DNA from 2 places in the Streptomyces sp. PKA51 genome. Region 1 is predicted to be linked to the other one. Evidence: riboswitches for the same ligand, from Rfam matches in the RefSeq annotation. Region 1 holds a riboswitch; the other holds the start of a gene.
The links. A riboswitch is a leader RNA that binds a small molecule or an ion and turns the genes downstream of it on or off. The one in region 1 is predicted to bind cobalamin.
Positions count from the first base shown of each region.

Region 2: linked by a shared signal. The riboswitch ahead of metE (5-methyltetrahydropteroyltriglutamate--homocysteine S-methyltransferase) and the one ahead of AC27L3_RS19355 (cobalamin biosynthesis protein) in region 1 are both predicted to bind cobalamin.

Region 1 is NZ_BAAJPZ010000012.1:162,113-169,519, forward strand. It holds gene AC27L3_RS19350 (cobyric acid synthase) at 1-1,158, opposite strand, end outside; gene AC27L3_RS19355 (cobalamin biosynthesis protein) at 1,188-2,159, opposite strand; cobalamin riboswitch at 2,218-2,338, opposite strand; gene AC27L3_RS19360 (hypothetical protein) at 2,519-2,743, opposite strand; gene AC27L3_RS19365 (inorganic phosphate transporter) at 2,770-4,002, opposite strand; gene AC27L3_RS19370 (class II aldolase/adducin family protein) at 4,115-4,810, shown strand; gene AC27L3_RS19375 (alpha/beta hydrolase) at 4,860-6,005, shown strand; gene AC27L3_RS19380 (hypothetical protein) at 6,096-7,407, shown strand, end outside.
Region 2 is NZ_BAAJPZ010000033.1:16,509-23,915, reverse strand. It holds gene AC27L3_RS28385 (CbtA family protein) at 1-157, shown strand, start outside; gene AC27L3_RS28380 (enoyl-CoA hydratase/isomerase family protein) at 244-1,323, opposite strand; partial or broken gene AC27L3_RS28375 (hypothetical protein) at 1,320-1,424, opposite strand; gene AC27L3_RS28370 (hypothetical protein) at 1,704-2,207, shown strand; gene AC27L3_RS28365 (hypothetical protein) at 2,194-2,727, opposite strand; cobalamin riboswitch at 2,865-3,104, shown strand; gene metE (5-methyltetrahydropteroyltriglutamate--homocysteine S-methyltransferase) at 3,275-5,599, shown strand; gene AC27L3_RS28355 (hypothetical protein) at 5,721-6,206, shown strand; gene AC27L3_RS28350 (alpha/beta hydrolase) at 6,360-7,407, shown strand, end outside.

The sequences.
Region 1 (7,407 bases):
CACGGGCTCGCCCAGGGCCGTGCCGACCGGCCGGGCCAGGGTCTTCTCCACCGCGAACCGCACGTGCACCGGCAGCAGGCCCAGCCCCTCGACCGTGCCCGCCCGCGACTCGACCTCGTCGTCGATGCGCTCGCCCAGCAGCTGGAAGCCGCCGCAGATGCCCAGGACGGGACGGCCCTGCGCCGCCCGCCGGACGAGGGCGTCGGCGAGCCCGCGCGTGCGCAGCCACTCCAGCGCCCGTACGGTGCCGCGCGTGCCCGGGACGACGACCAGGTCCGCGTCGGCGAGCTCCTCGGGGCGGTCCACGAACCGCACGACGACGCCCGGTTCGGCCGCCAGCGCGTCCACGTCGGTGAAGTTCGACATCAGCGGTACCGCGCACACGGCGACCCGCAGGATGTCCGCGCCGTGCGGCGGGGCGACGACGGACTCGCGGACCGTGCCGCGCAGGGAGACCCGCAGGCCGTCCTCCTCGTCGATGCCCAGGCCGTGGGCGAAGGGCAGCACGCCGAACGTCGCCCGGCCCGTCAGGTCGCGCAGCATCTCCAGGCCCGGCTCCAGCAGCGTCACATCGCCCCGGAACTTGTTGACCACGTAGCCCGCTATCAGCTCCTGGTCCTCGGGCGAGAGCAGCGCCGTCGTCCCGAAGAAGGACGCGAAGACACCGCCGCGGTCGATGTCGCCGACCACGACGACGGGCAGGCGCGCGGCCCGGGCCAGACCCATGTTGACGATGTCGGAACGGCGCAGGTTGATCTCCGCCGGACTGCCGGCGCCCTCGCAGATCACCGCGTCGTGCGTACGCCGCAGCTCGGCCAGGCACTCCGTCACCGTGGCGAACAGCTGCTCCTGGCGCCCCTGGTGGTAACCGCGGGCGCTCAGCTCGCCCACCGGCCTGCCCATCAGCACGACCTGGCTGCTGCGGTCGCTGCCGGGCTTGAGCAGCACCGGGTTCATCAGCGCACTCGGCTCGACGCGCGCCGCGGCCGCCTGCATGGCCTGCGCCCGCCCTATCTCCGCGCCCTCGCGCGTCACGAACGAATTGAGCGACATGTTCTGCGCCTTGAACGGCGCGACCTTGACGCCCTTGCGGGACAACCAGCGGCAGATGCCCGCCGTCACCACGCTCTTGCCCGCGTCCGAGGTGGTCCCGGCCACCAGCAGGCTCCCGCCCCGCGGTTGCGATGTCACCGGTTCCTCGCTTTCCCAGTCCTCGTCGTCCCGGCCCTCAGAAGGCTGCCCACTGCCCGGCCCCCGACCGCACAGCCCAGCGCCAGCAGCGACACCCGGCGCGAGAGGCGCACCGCGCGCTCGATGTCTCCGGTGCGCACGGCGCGCAGCTCCGCGCCCAGGACGGGCCGGTGCTCGATGCGGCCGCCGTACGCCAGCGTCCCGCCCAGACGTACCCCCAGCGCCCCCGCGAACGCCGCCTCGACCGGGCCGGCGTTGGGGCTCGGGTGACGGTGCGCGTCCCGCCGCGCCACCCGCGCGGCACCGCGCGGATCCGGCGCGGCCAGCACCGCCAGGGCCGCGGTCAGCCGCGCACCGGGCCAGCCGACGACGTCGTCCAACCGGGCCGACGCCCAGCCGAAGCGGCGGTGGCGCGGCGACTTGTGACCGACCATCGCGTCCAGCGTGTTCACCGCGCGGAAGCCCACCAGGCCCGGTACGCCCGCGAGCGCGCCCCACACCAGGGCGCCGACGACGGCGTCCGAGGTGTTCTCGGCCACCGACTCCACCACGGCCCGGGCGATCTGCTGGGCGTCCAGCGACGACGGGTCACGGCCGCACAGATGCGGCAACCGCTCCCGGGCCACCTCCAGATCACCGGCGGCCAGCGCCCCGCCGATCGCCCGGGCCTCCCGGGCCAGCGACGTCCCGCCGATCACCGCCCAGGTGACGGCCGCCGTCAGGGCGACGTCCGCGCCCCGCCGGCCGCGCACGGCGCGGGCCAGCAGTGCGGCGCCCGCCACGGTGGTACCGGTGCACACGGCGGCGTACAGCGCACCGCGTCCGCGGTCGTCGCGCCACCAGCGCTGCTCCAGGGCGTGGGCAGCACGCCCGAACGCGGCAACAGGGTGCCCCCTGCGGGGGTCACCGACAACCAGGTCGCCCAGGAATCCGAGGGCGGCGCCGCAGGCGAAACCGCGACAGGGCATGGCCGATGCGTGTCCTCACTCAGGGTCCTCGCCCTGGCTCGACGTGACCGGCGACCAGAGTCTCCTGGCTCCCGGATCCGCATCGCCCCCGGCCTTCCGGCTCGCGCCGTGGCCCTATGGGTGGGGGGACACTCCCCGGTGACAGTGGCGGGACCGCGCCGGATTCGCACCGGCTTCCTCTGCTGTCGCCGTTTGGCCCGGGCAGTCCACCATGGGCCCGGAAGGCCCGTCAACTCGCCTTCCGGGGCTCCGCCCCGGACCCCCCGGGAAACGGGGAAATGGGGGCACCTCCCAGCGGTAGCTGGGGGAGGGACCGGGGCAACAACCCCCGTCCCGCCCTCCGCGGAAGCGGCGTCGTGTCAGGCCACGATCAGCGAGATGCCGTATCCCACGGCCGCGGCGCACAGCGCGAAGCACGCGTACGCGCCCGTGCGCGCCAGCGCGCCCGAGGCCGCCGTGCCGCCGGTGGCGTCCGCCTTGCGCGACGTGCCGACGATGCCGAGCGTGAACAGGCCCACGAGGCCGACGGTCACCACGAGGCTGACCCCGAAGACCTCGGCGAAAGCTGCCCAGTCGATGTGCATGGTGTCTCTTCCTCCGTGCCCGGCGCTCAGCCGGTCGTCGCGGGGGTGGGGGCGGGGGCGGCGGTGGGGCCGGCCGGCGGCGGGGCGACGGCCTGGAGGGCCGCGGTGACCACGCCGACGGGCTCGGCGGCGGGGGCGGCGATGCCCTGCGGCTCGTTGAGGTCGTTGACGTTGTCGTGGGTGACCGGCTTGCGGCGCGAGGCGGCCCAGATGCCGCCGCAGACGGCGAGGCCGAGGACGGCGACGGCGGTGACGCCCCAGGTGCCCTGGTCGGCCAGGAGGGCCGCGCCGGCGGCGACGAGGCCGGCGGCCGGCAGGGTCAGGCCCCAGGCCGCGACCATGCGGCCGGCGGTCGACCAGCGCACGACGCCGCCCTTGCGGCCGAGGCCGGCGCCCATGATCGAGCCGGAGCAGACCTGGGTGGTGGAGAGGGCGAAGCCGATGTGGGAGGAGGCGAGGATCACCGTGGCGGCGCCGGTCTGGGCGGCGAAGCCCTGCGCGGGCTTGATGTCGGTGAGGCCCTTGCCGAGCGTCTGGATGATGCGCCAGCCGCCGAGGTACGTGCCGAGTGCGATGGCCAGGCCCGCGGAGACGATGACCCACATCGGCGGGTCGGAGTGCGGGGCGACGACGCCGCCGGCGACCAGGGTGAGGGTGATGACGCCCATGGTCTTCTGGGCGTCGTTGGTGCCGTGGGCGAGGGAGACCAGGGCGGCCGAGGCGATCTGGCCGGCGCGGTAGCCCTTCGCGGTGTCGCGCTCGTCGCGGCCCTTGGCCAGGCGGTAGGTCAGGCGGGTGGCGACGGTGGCGGCGATGCCGGCCACGATCGGTGCGGCGACCGCGGGGATGAGCACCTTCATGACGACCTTGTCGGCGTTGACCGCGTGGAAGCCGACGGAGGCGACGGTGGCACCGATGAGGCCGCCGAAGAGGGCGTGCGAGGAGCTGGAGGGCAGGCCGGCCAGCCAGGTGAGCAGGTTCCAGACGATGGCGCCGACGAGGCCGGCGAAGATCACTTCGGGCCGGATGCCGGCGCTCTCATCGATGATGCCCCCGGAGATCGTCTTGGCGACCTCGACGGACAGGAACGCACCGACGAGATTGAGGACGGCCGACATGGCGACCGCGGTCTTGGGCTTGAGCGCTCCGGTGGAGATGGTGGTGGCCATGGCGTTGGCCGTGTCGTGGAAGCCGTTCGTAAAGTCGAACACCAAGGCCGTGACGATCACGATCCCGATGAGAAGCGTGATGTGTTCCATTCACCCAGGCAATCAGTTCGATGGTCAGTACGCGGCGACCGTAGGGACTCAGGGTGAACGGAAGGTGAACGGGGTCGCGAGCGCCGGCGAAGGCGTCCGGAGGTGGAGATCGATGATGCTGTCCGAACCGTCCCCGCAGATCCCCGGACAAGGGGGCCCGCTCCCCGACGGCATCGCCCGTACCTGGGCGGATGTGGTCTCCACGGCCCGCCGCGCCGCCGCCGACCGGCTGGTGGTGGGCACCTCGGGGAACGTCTCCGCGAGGGTCGGGGACGTGGTGCTCGTCACGCCCAGCGGCGTCCCGTACGACCGGCTGGGCCCCGCCGACGTCGTCGGCGTCGACCTGGACGGCCGGCAGGTGCTCGGCACGCTCGCCCCCACCAGCGAACTGCCCATGCACCTGGCCGTCTACCGCGCCACCGGCGCCGCCGCGATCGTGCACACCCACGCCGTGCACGCCACGGCCGTCTCCCTGCTGGTCGGCGAGCTGCCCGCCGTCCACTACATGACCGCGGCCCTCGGCGGCCCGGTGCGCGTGGCTCCGTACGCCCTGTACGGCACCGAGGAACTGGCCGGGCACGTGCTGGCCGCCCTCGACGGCCGCACCGGCTGTCTCCTGCGCAACCACGGCACCCTCACCTACGGCGACACCCTCGACCGGGCCTACGACCGCACCGCCCAGCTGGAGTGGATGTGCCGGCTGTGGCTCACGGCATCCTCCGTCCCCGGCGGCACCCCGGCCCTCCTCTCCCCGGACCAGCTGGCGCAGGCGGCGGAGAAACTCTCCGGCTACGGCCAGGAGCCGTAGTGCGCCCGCCCACTGGCCGGTGGCGGCGACGCCGCCCACACTGGAAGGCGTGAGCGCCCGCCGAGCGGCCGCGTGGGCCGCAACCACACTGATCGGTCTCGGCGCAGCCGCCGTCGCCGCCGGCCGCTACGCCGGCGACGCCGCCCTCAAGGCCGCCCCGGGCCACCCGCTGCCGGGTGAGCCCCGGCTCACCGTGCACGACGTGGAGTCCGGCACCGTCACCCTCACCCGCACCCCGGCCGCGCTGCGCCCCGGCACGTACGGCCTGGCCGGCCGCCGGGTGCACGCAATCGTCGGGCCGGTCGTCCCGGACGTCTCGCATCCGCACGACTGCGTGGTGCGGCGCCTGGAGAAGGTGGTCAGGGGCAGTCTGCAGCCCGGCGACCGGGTCCGCCTCACCCCGCAGCTGCACACCGGCACGCCCCGGGACGCGCTGGGCATCGACCACGACGACGTGACGGTGCCGGGCGAGCTGGGGCCGCTGCCCGCATGGTTCGTGCCGGGCGGCCGCGACACGTGGGTGATCAGCGTGCACGGTCCGTTCGCCGGCCGCGAGCACGCCATGGTGCTGATGCCGTTCCTGCACCGGCACCGCCTGCCGGTGCTCGCCGTCACCTACCGGGGTGATCCCGGAGCCCCGCGCCAGGCGCACGGAATCAGCCACTTCGGTGCAAGGGAGTGGCGGGATGTGGACGCTGCTGTCCGCTACGCGGTGGCTCACGGCGCCCGCCGCGTGGTGCTGCACGGCTGGTCGACCGGGGCGACGATGGCGCTGCTGGCCGCCGTCCGCGAGGCGGAGGGCGGCTCCGGCCCGGAGCTGCGGGGGCGCGTCAGCGGGCTCGTCCTGGACGCCCCGGTGCTCGACTGGCCCGCCCTGATGGCGGCCCTGTCGGTCCACCGCGCCCCGGCGCCGCTGATTCCGCTTGCGGTCCGGGCGGCCGAGGGCCGCCTCGGTCTCGCCCCCGACGGACTCGCCCGGGCCGCCGACCCCGGCCCGCTCCGGGTGCCCGTCCTCGTCCTGCACGGCACCGAGGACACCCTCGCGCCGCTGGAGCGCTCCCGTGCGCTCGTCGCCCGCAAACCGGAGCTGTTCTCGCTGCAGACCGTGCGCGGCGCCGGCCACGCCGGGGCCTGGAACACCGACCCGGAGCGCTACGAGGAGGCGCTGCGCCGCTTCCTCGTCCCCCTCATGTGAGGCGCCCCGTGGCACCCCGCCAGGGGCCGCGCGCGGCCGGATAGTTGATTCCGATTGGGTTTTCGGAGCGTGAACGGCAAGACTGCTCCTGTGACGTCCCGTACTCCGCGCGACTCCCGGCTCAGACTGGTCCCCCGACAGCCGATCACGGCCGCCCGCCGGGCCGTGGCGGGCCGCGGCGCCCGGCCGGCGCCCCGCCCGCCCGCCGGCACCCCGGCCCGGCAGGAACTCGCCCGGCAGGCCCGGGCCGGCCTCACCGGCGCGGTCCGGCTGGCCCGTTGGGCGGCCGAGGAGTGCGCCCGCGGCGCCGTGCTGCGACCCGGCGCGGAAGGCGGCCTGTGCGGCCCCACGGCCGAACGCGCCACGGCGGCACTGGGGCTGACCCCGCACGAGGTGCGCCACCACTGGGACCGCGCGCGCCTGGCCGGCCTGCTGGAGCTGCACGGCGACACCGCCCGGCCCGGCTGGCGGCTGCAGGCGTGGGACCGCGACGACAGCGCCGTGCTGCGCGGCTGGGTCGCCCTCTTCGACGCCTGGTCCCTGGCCCACCCCGAGCCCGCCGACGCCGACCCGACGGTCGCCGCCGAGGTCGTGGAGGCCGTCCCGCAGCTGCTGTCCGTCATGCACCTGTCGGCCGGACCGGTGTCGGTGGCGATGCTGCTCGACCTGCTGCAGCAGCGCGTCGCCGAGATCCGCGCCGAGCGGTGCGAGGTGCCCTACGGGGGCCCGCCCCCGCCCGCCCCGGCCCGCGCCGCCGCCGGCGACCCCCTGCCCGGCCTGCTGGACTGGGCCCTCGCCGCCCTGGACTCGGTCGGCGCCCTGGTCATGCGCGGCACGGGCCCGGCCGCCGAGGCCGTGCTGACCCCGCTCGGCAACTGGGCGGTGTGGGTGAAGCTGGAGCAGATCTGCGTCGCCGCCCAGAGCCCCGCCGGCAACATCGAGCTGTCCGCGCAGGCCATGCTGCTCGGCTGCGCCGACCTCAGCCCCGGCCCCGCCCGCGCCGAGTACCGCGCCTGGCTGGCGGCCCGGCCCGTGCGCAGCGCCGTCACCGAGCTGCTGGAGGCCGCCCGCGGCGACGACGCCATGGTCCGCGGCCTGGCCTTCGAGGCGCTGCGCGCCGTCGGTGCGCCCGCCGAGCCCGCCGTGCGGGCCGCGGCCGCCGAGCCCGTCCTGCGGCCGTACGCGCTGCTGTGGCTGGCCGAGCACGAGGGGCACGACCCCGAGGACGCCGCGGAGGTGCTCACCCGCGAGGAGGCCACCTGGCTGTGGGTGGACACCGCGGCGGCCGTGGCCGACCACGGGGAGGGGCGCCTGCTGGTGCGCCACCTGGAGTCGGCGGTGCAGGGCACCGTGCCGGGGCTGCTGGAGGAGGTCCGCGCGGTGGGCCATCCCCGCACCGTCC
Region 2 (7,407 bases), on a different contig from region 1:
GCTGTGGCAGTTCCGCCTCGCGGCACTGGCCGTCCAGGGCACCCTGTGGGCCGCCTTCGGCCTGTTCTTCGGCTACCTCGCCGAACGGCTCCTGGGCACCACAGCGGCCCCGGGCCGGCGCACCGAGGGAGCGGGGTCGCCCGCAGCGATCGGCTGATCCGGCCGGTCGACGTTCGGTAAGGGGCTCGTCGCCATGGCGACGAGCCCCTTACCGCGGGCGGCTGACGAGGCCGGCGGCGCTGTTCACCACGGCACTTCCCGGGCCTCGTCGGCGGGGGCCAGGCGCAGCTCGCGAGCACCGAGCGGGGCGAAGTACCGTTCCACGTCCGCATCGGTGACCTCGGCGAGCGTGGCGGGGGACCACCGCGGGGTGCGGTCCTTGTCCACGACCTGGGCCCGGATGCCCTCGACGAGGTCGTGCGAGGACAGCGCCGTGCAGGAGATGCGGTACTCCTGCTCCAGGACCCGCTCCAGCGAACCCAGCGCCCGGGCGCGCCGCACCGCGGCGAGGGCGACCTTCAGGGCGGTGGGAGACCGGCCGAGGAGCGTCGCGGCCGCCTCGCCGGCCGCCGGGTCGGCCTCGGCACGCAACCGCTCCACCACGCCCTCGACGGTGTCGGCGGCGTAGCACCGGTCGATCCACTCCCGCTGCGCCTCCAGCACGCCGGGCGGCGCCTCGCGCACGTACCGGGGGAGCACCTCGTGCACCGGGGCGTGCGCGAGGTCGGCCACCAGGCGCGGCAGCCGGTCGGACGGTACGAAGTGGTCGGCGAGCCCGCACAGCAGGGCGTCGGCCGCCCCCACCGCCGTACCCGTCAGGGCGAGATGGGTGCCGAGCTCGCCGGGGGCGAGCCCGAGGAGGTGGGTGCCGCCGACGTCGGGCGCGAAACCGATGCCGGTCTCGGGCATGGCGATACGGGAGCGCTCGGTGACGATCCGTACGCTGCCGTGGGCGGAGACGCCGACGCCGCCGCCCATGACGATGCCGTCCATCACGGCCACGTACGGCTTGGGGTAGTGGGCGATCAGGGCGTTGAGCCGGTACTCGTCCCGCCAGAACGCCGCGGAGGCGCGGCCGCCGCCGGTGCGGGCGTCCTCGTGGATGGCGCGGATGTCGCCGCCCGCGCACAGCCCGCGCTCGCCCGCCCCCGTGACGACCACCGTCTCGACGGCGGGATCCTTCTCCCATTCCGCGAGGGCCTGGTCGATGCGGGTCACCATGGCGTGGGTCAGGGCGTTGAGGGCCCGGGGCCGATTGAGGGTCAGGTACGCCGCGCGGCCCTCGGTGCGCAGCAGGACGTCGGTGTCGCCGGGGACCGTCATCGCCGGCCGCCCGTCAGGTCCCGGGCCACGATCGGAGGCATGATCTCGTTCGTCCCTTCCAGGATGCGGTGCGCCCGAAGATCGCGAACGATGGACGGCACGGCGAGCGCGAGCCGTAGGGCACGAAGGCCACCGCATGCCCGACGCGCCTCGCGTCAGCGGCGGTACCGTCCCGGATGCGCACCGGCTTCCCCGCACCGCGGATCTTGCCCCGAACATATAGTTGGACGTCCTACCAAGTCCAGCCCCTCAAGGGCCGGGCCGCCCCCGCCTTGGTCGAAGCAGGCAACCTCGGCCGCACAACGGGCCGCGGTTTCCACCGCCACGACCGGGGGTGAAGCCGTGCGCCTTGTGGAGGCGCGCTGAGTAGGGTCACCGCCATGACCAAGGCGAAAGGGCGATGGCCCAAGCCCGATCCCGACGGCAACGGCAACGGCGACGGCGACGTCGAGGACGTGACGCTGCTGATCCTCGAATGGCTGGGCGAGCACGGCATAAACGCCATGATCCGCATCGATGCCGAGCGCCTGCAGGAAGGGCTGCCGGCATGGACGTTCGCCGCCGGCGGGGTGCCGTGCTTCGCCCGGGCCTGGGGGTGGCGCGTCGACTGCGGGCCGTCGGTGGCCGATCGCGCAGTTCCCCGCGCCCCTTACGGGGCGCTGTGGGCTGGTGCAGTGCCCCGTCAGGGGCGCGGGGAACTGCGCGACAAGCCACGACGCACCCGCAGACGGGGTGCCGTGTCGCGCCCACGCGGCGGTAGCCGCAAATCGACACGGCCCCTTACGGGGCGCTGCACGATCCGCTGGACAGGCCCTGGCCCGAACCCAGTGGCGATCGACGCGGCGAGCGGCCGCGTTCGCTACCGGGCGGCTACTTCCACGTAGCGAGCGTCTCGCTGCGCCGTGTCCACGTGACGGTGGACGGCGCCTTCGCGTCGTCCGGTGCGACGAAGACGGCGCAGCCGCCGACGCTCGTTCCTGCGGGGGCTTTCTTGAACGTCGTGTGGTCGGCTCCGACGCATTTGTCGAAGTGGCCGGTGGTCAGGGGTTCGGTCGGGTCGCCCGTGGGTTCCATGGAGGGGAGGACGATCAGCTCCGTCAGCTGTGTGCCGTCGCTCCACACCTCGAAGTGCGAGGTCTCGTCGTTGTCGTTGCCCTCGGCCGTCTTCGTGAGTTTGAAGCGGACGTAGTAGGGGGTTTTGCCCGTGTATTTCGACGAGTCCTGGAGCAGGGTGAGGTCGGCGTGGGTGCCCTTTTCCACGCGTACGACGGTCACCCCGACGGTGCCGCTCCTGTCGCCGGCGACGGTTGCCTTCTCGCCGAACTTCAGGGTCTGCCCCGAGTCGGCGCAGCCGGCCAGGGCCAGTATTCCCACGGCAGCCGTCCACAGTGCCCGGCGCTTCATGTCGTCTCCCCAGCAGCATTGTTCTCGTGCCCGCCGGAGCCTACCCCTCGGCTGGGCATGCTCCGGACAACGAACGGCACCGGCCGATCCGCTGCCGTCCGTGACCGGCATACGAACAGCCCTGTGCGCAAAGGCGCTTCTCCCTCTAGGGTGGCGGTGCAGCTGGTTCGCCCCGTCCGCCAGGCGGGAGGCGTCGTAAGAGGGAACCCGGTGGGAATCCGGGACTGCCCCGCAGCGGTGAGCGGGAACGACCGCCGTCATACGCACTGGGTCCGGACGGGCCCGGGAAGCGACGGCCAGTAGGTGTCCGCCGGGAGGTGTTCTTTCCGGCAGGCGTGCCCGCGAGTCCGAAGACCTGCCGCTGCCCGCGTGCGAGCCTTCGTGCGCGGCCATCCCGGTGACCTCGAGGGCGGGTCGGCGTACACAGGCGTACCGCAGCGGACGGATCCACGTGACGACGGTGGTGTCCCGGGCGGGTCTGTCGTCACCCCTTCGCGCCCTCGTCGGGCACCGGGCTTTCCGGGAGAAACTCGCGAAGGAGAGTTCCGTGACCAGCACGTCCGCAGCCGCGGCAGCACGCGCCGCCGTGCTCGGCTACCCCCGTCAGGGGCAGGGCCGTGAACTGAAGAAGGCGATCGAGGGCTACTGGAAGGGCGAGGTCACCGCCGACGCCCTGCACCGGACGGCCACCGCGCTGCGCCGCACCAACTGGCTGCAGCTCGCCGACGCCGGCGTCCACGAGGTGCCGACCGGCGACTTCTCGTACTACGACCACGTCCTGGACACCAGCGTCATGGTCGGCGCGATCCCCGCCCGGCACCGGGCCGCCGTCGAGGCCGGCGCCCTGGACGGGTACTTCGCCATGGCCCGCGGCACCCAGGAGGTGGCGCCGCTGGAGATGACCAAGTGGTTCGACACCAACTACCACTACCTCGTCCCGGAACTCGGCCCCGACACCGTCTTCACCGCCGACTCCACCCAGCAGGTCACGCAGCTGAAGGAGGCCCTCGCCCTCGGCCTCGCCGCCCGCCCCGTCCTGGTCGGCCCGGTCACCTACCTCCTGCTGGCCAAGCCCGCACCCGGCGTCGACGCAGGCTTCCCACCGCTGACTCTGCTGGACCGGCTGCTGCCCGTGTACGCCGAGGTCCTCGCCGATCTGCGGGCCGCCGGCGCCACGTGGGTCCAGCTGGACGAGCCCGCCCTCGTGCAGGACCGCACCCCGGCCGAGCTGAACGCCGTCGCCCGCGCCTACCGCGAGCTCGGCGCCCTCACCGACCGCCCGCAGCTGCTGGTCGCCTCCTACTTCGACCGTCTCGGCGAGGCCCTGCCCGTCCTGGCCAAGGCCCCCGTCGAGGGCCTCGCCCTCGACTTCACGCGCCCCGCCGCCGCGGGCCTCGACGACCTCGCGGCCGTCGGCGGCCTGCCCGGCAAGCGCCTGGTCGCCGGCGTCGTCGACGGCCGCAACGTGTGGATCAACGACCTCGAGAAGTCCCTGGCCACCCTCGGCACCCTCCTCGGCCTCGCCGACCGGGTCGACGTCGCCACCTCCTGCTCCCTGCTGCACGTCCCCCTCGACGCCACCGCCGAGCGGGACATCGACCCGCAGATCGTCCGCTGGTTCTCCTTCGCCCGTCAGAAGGCCCGCGAGGTCGCGATCCTCGCCAAGGGCCTCGCCCACGGCACCGACTCCATCGCCGCGGAACTCGCCGCCAACCGCGCCGACCTCGCCTCCCGCGCGAACTCGGCGATCACCCGGGACCCGGCGGTGCGCGCCCGCGCCGCCGCCGTCACCGCCGCCGACACCCACCGCTGCCGGCCGTACGCCGAACGGGCCGCCGCCCAGCGCGCCCACCTGGGCCTGCCGCTCCTGCCGACGACCACCATCGGCTCCTTCCCCCAGACGAGCGAGCTGCGCACCGTCCGCGCCGACCTGCGCGCCGGACGCATCACCACGGCGGCCTACGAGGAGCGCATCGAGGCGGAGATCCGCGAAGTGATCTCCTTCCAGGAGAAGACCGGCATCGACGTCCTCGTGCACGGCGAGCCCGAGCGCAACGACATGGTGCAGTACTTCGCCGAGCAGCTCACCGGCTACCTGGCCACCCGGCACGGCTGGGTGCAGTCCTACGGCACCCGCTACGTCCGCCCGCCGATCCTCGCCGGCGACATCTCCCGCTCCGAGCCCATGACCGTCCGCTGGACCCGCTACGCCCAGTCGCTCACCCGGCGCCCGGTCAAGGGCATGCTCACCGGGCCCGTCACCATGCTCGCGTGGTCCTTCGTCCGCGACGACCAGCCGGCGGCCGACACCGCCCGGCAGGTCGCCCTCGCCCTGCGCGACGAGGTCGGCGACCTGGAGGCCGCCGGCACGTCGGTGATCCAGGTGGACGAGCCCGCCCTGCGCGAGAGCCTCCCGTTGCGCGCCGCCGACCACGCCGCGTACCTCGCCTGGGCCACCGAGTCCTTCCGCCTGGCCACGAGCGGCGTCCGGCCGGACACCCAGATCCACACCCACATGTGCTACGCCGAGTTCGGCGACATCCTGGCGGCCATCGACGACCTCGACGCCGATGTGATCAGCCTGGAGGCCGCCCGCTCGCACATGCAGGTCGCCGCCGAGCTGGCCGCGGCGGGATACCCGCGCGAGGTGGGGCCCGGCGTGTACGACATCCACTCGCCGCGCGTCCCCGGTGCGGGCGAGGCGGCGGAGCTGCTGCGCAAGGCGCTGGCCGCGATCCCCGCCGAGCGCCTGTGGGTCAACCCGGACTGCGGCCTGAAGACGCGTGGCTGGCCCGAGGTCCGCGCCTCCCTGGAGAACCTGGTGGCGGCGGCCGATGAGGTGCGCAAGGAGGTGCAGGGCACGGCTTCCTGACGCGCCGTCCGGGACGGCACCGGTACCGGCGCCCGAGTGCCGGTGCCGGTCCGGGCGTCCCGCACAATAGTGCGGTACGGCGCTTCCGTACGGGGTGGCGCCGCGATGGGGGAGTGGACACATGCACAGTGCGAACGGCGGCTTCGTCATGGCCGTGGCGATCGTGGGCCTGGTGGTGCTGCAGCAGCTGCGCACCCGTCCGATACGGCGCATCGGCTCGCTGATAGCCCCGGTGGTCTTTGCCGTCCTGGGCGTCGCGGGCCTGGCCTTCGGTGTCCTCTCCGTCGTCAAGGACCGCCCGCTGACCGCGCTGCCCATCGCCCTCCTGGTGGTCAGCTTCGTCGTCGCGACGGGCTTCGGCGCGGCCAGGTCCCGGACCGTACGCGTCTGGCGCGACGCCCAGGGCACGGTGCTCCGCAAGGGGACGGCGGCCACGACCGCACTGTGGCTGACCTCGGCGTGCGCGCACATCGGTCTGGGCCTGTGGATCGACCACGCGACCGGCACCGGACTGCTGGGAACCGCGTCCCTGTACGCCTACGTGGCGTTCGGCCTCGGCACCCAGAACCTCCTCCTGCGCAGGCGGGCGGCGGCCACCGGCCGGTGACCCGGCTGCTGCGCCCGGGGCTCCCCCCGCGATGACGTAGGACGGTGTGCCGTGGGCCACGCACGCGACGAGCCCGGCCGCGGCGGTCACGGTTGGGTAACACCCGTCCCGGAAGCGCGGTGTGTGACATTTTACATGTCACATCATTCCTCCATGAGAAGAGCAAGAGCCGTGCTGACGGCCCTCGTTGCCATGGGCGGAGTCCTCGCGAGCGTCACCCCCGCCTCCTCGTCCTCGCCGGTGGGGCAGGTGGGGCAGGCGGAGCAGGACACGGGGCAGGGGAAGCTCGTGTGGAGCTCCTGCAACGACACGGCCACCCCCGCGCTGCAGTGCGCAATGCTCGACGTGCCGCTGGACTACGCGCACCCCGACGGCAAGAAGATCAAGATCAAGGTGAACCGGCTCCCGGCCACCGCGCCCAGGAGCAGGCAGCAGGGGCCGATCCTGCTGAACCCCGGCGGCCCCGGCGACTCCGGCCTGTGGATGCCGGCCTCCATCGCGGGGAAGCTCCCGCAGGACGTCGCCTCCACCTACGACTGGATCGGCTTCGACCCGCGCGGCACCAACGCCAGCGAACCGCACGTCACCTGCGACGCCCACTACTTCGACGGCGAGCGGCCGGACTACCGGGTCGCCAAGGGGACGTCGAAGGCGTGGCTGGAGAAGTCGGCCAAGTACGCCGCCGACTGCGCCGCCAACTGGAGCTGGTTCCTGCCGCACATGACCACCGTCGACAACGCCCGCGACATGGACAGCATCCGGCGGGCCCTCGGCGTGAAGAAGATCAACTTCTACGGCGGGTCGTGGGGCACCACCCTCGGCTCGACGTACGGCGAGCTCTTCCCCTCGCACGTGCGCCGGATGGTGCTCGACAGCATCGTCGGCCCCACCATCAGCTGGTACGACCACAACATCCTGCAGGACAAGGAACATCAGCGCCGCTTCGACGCCTTCGCGGCGTGGACCGCCAAGGCCGACTCCGTCTACCACCTCGGCACCGACGCCGCGAGCGTGAAGCGCGCCTACTACCAGGTGGAGGAGGCGCTGCGCAGCCACCCGGTGGACGCCGCGCCGGCACCCGGCAGGATCGGGCCCGCCGAGTTCGAGGACACCTTCTACGGCGGCGGCTACACCTTCCTGCGCTGGCCGCGGATGGCGACCGTCCTGTCGGCCTACGTCACCAGGAACGACACCCGGCCGC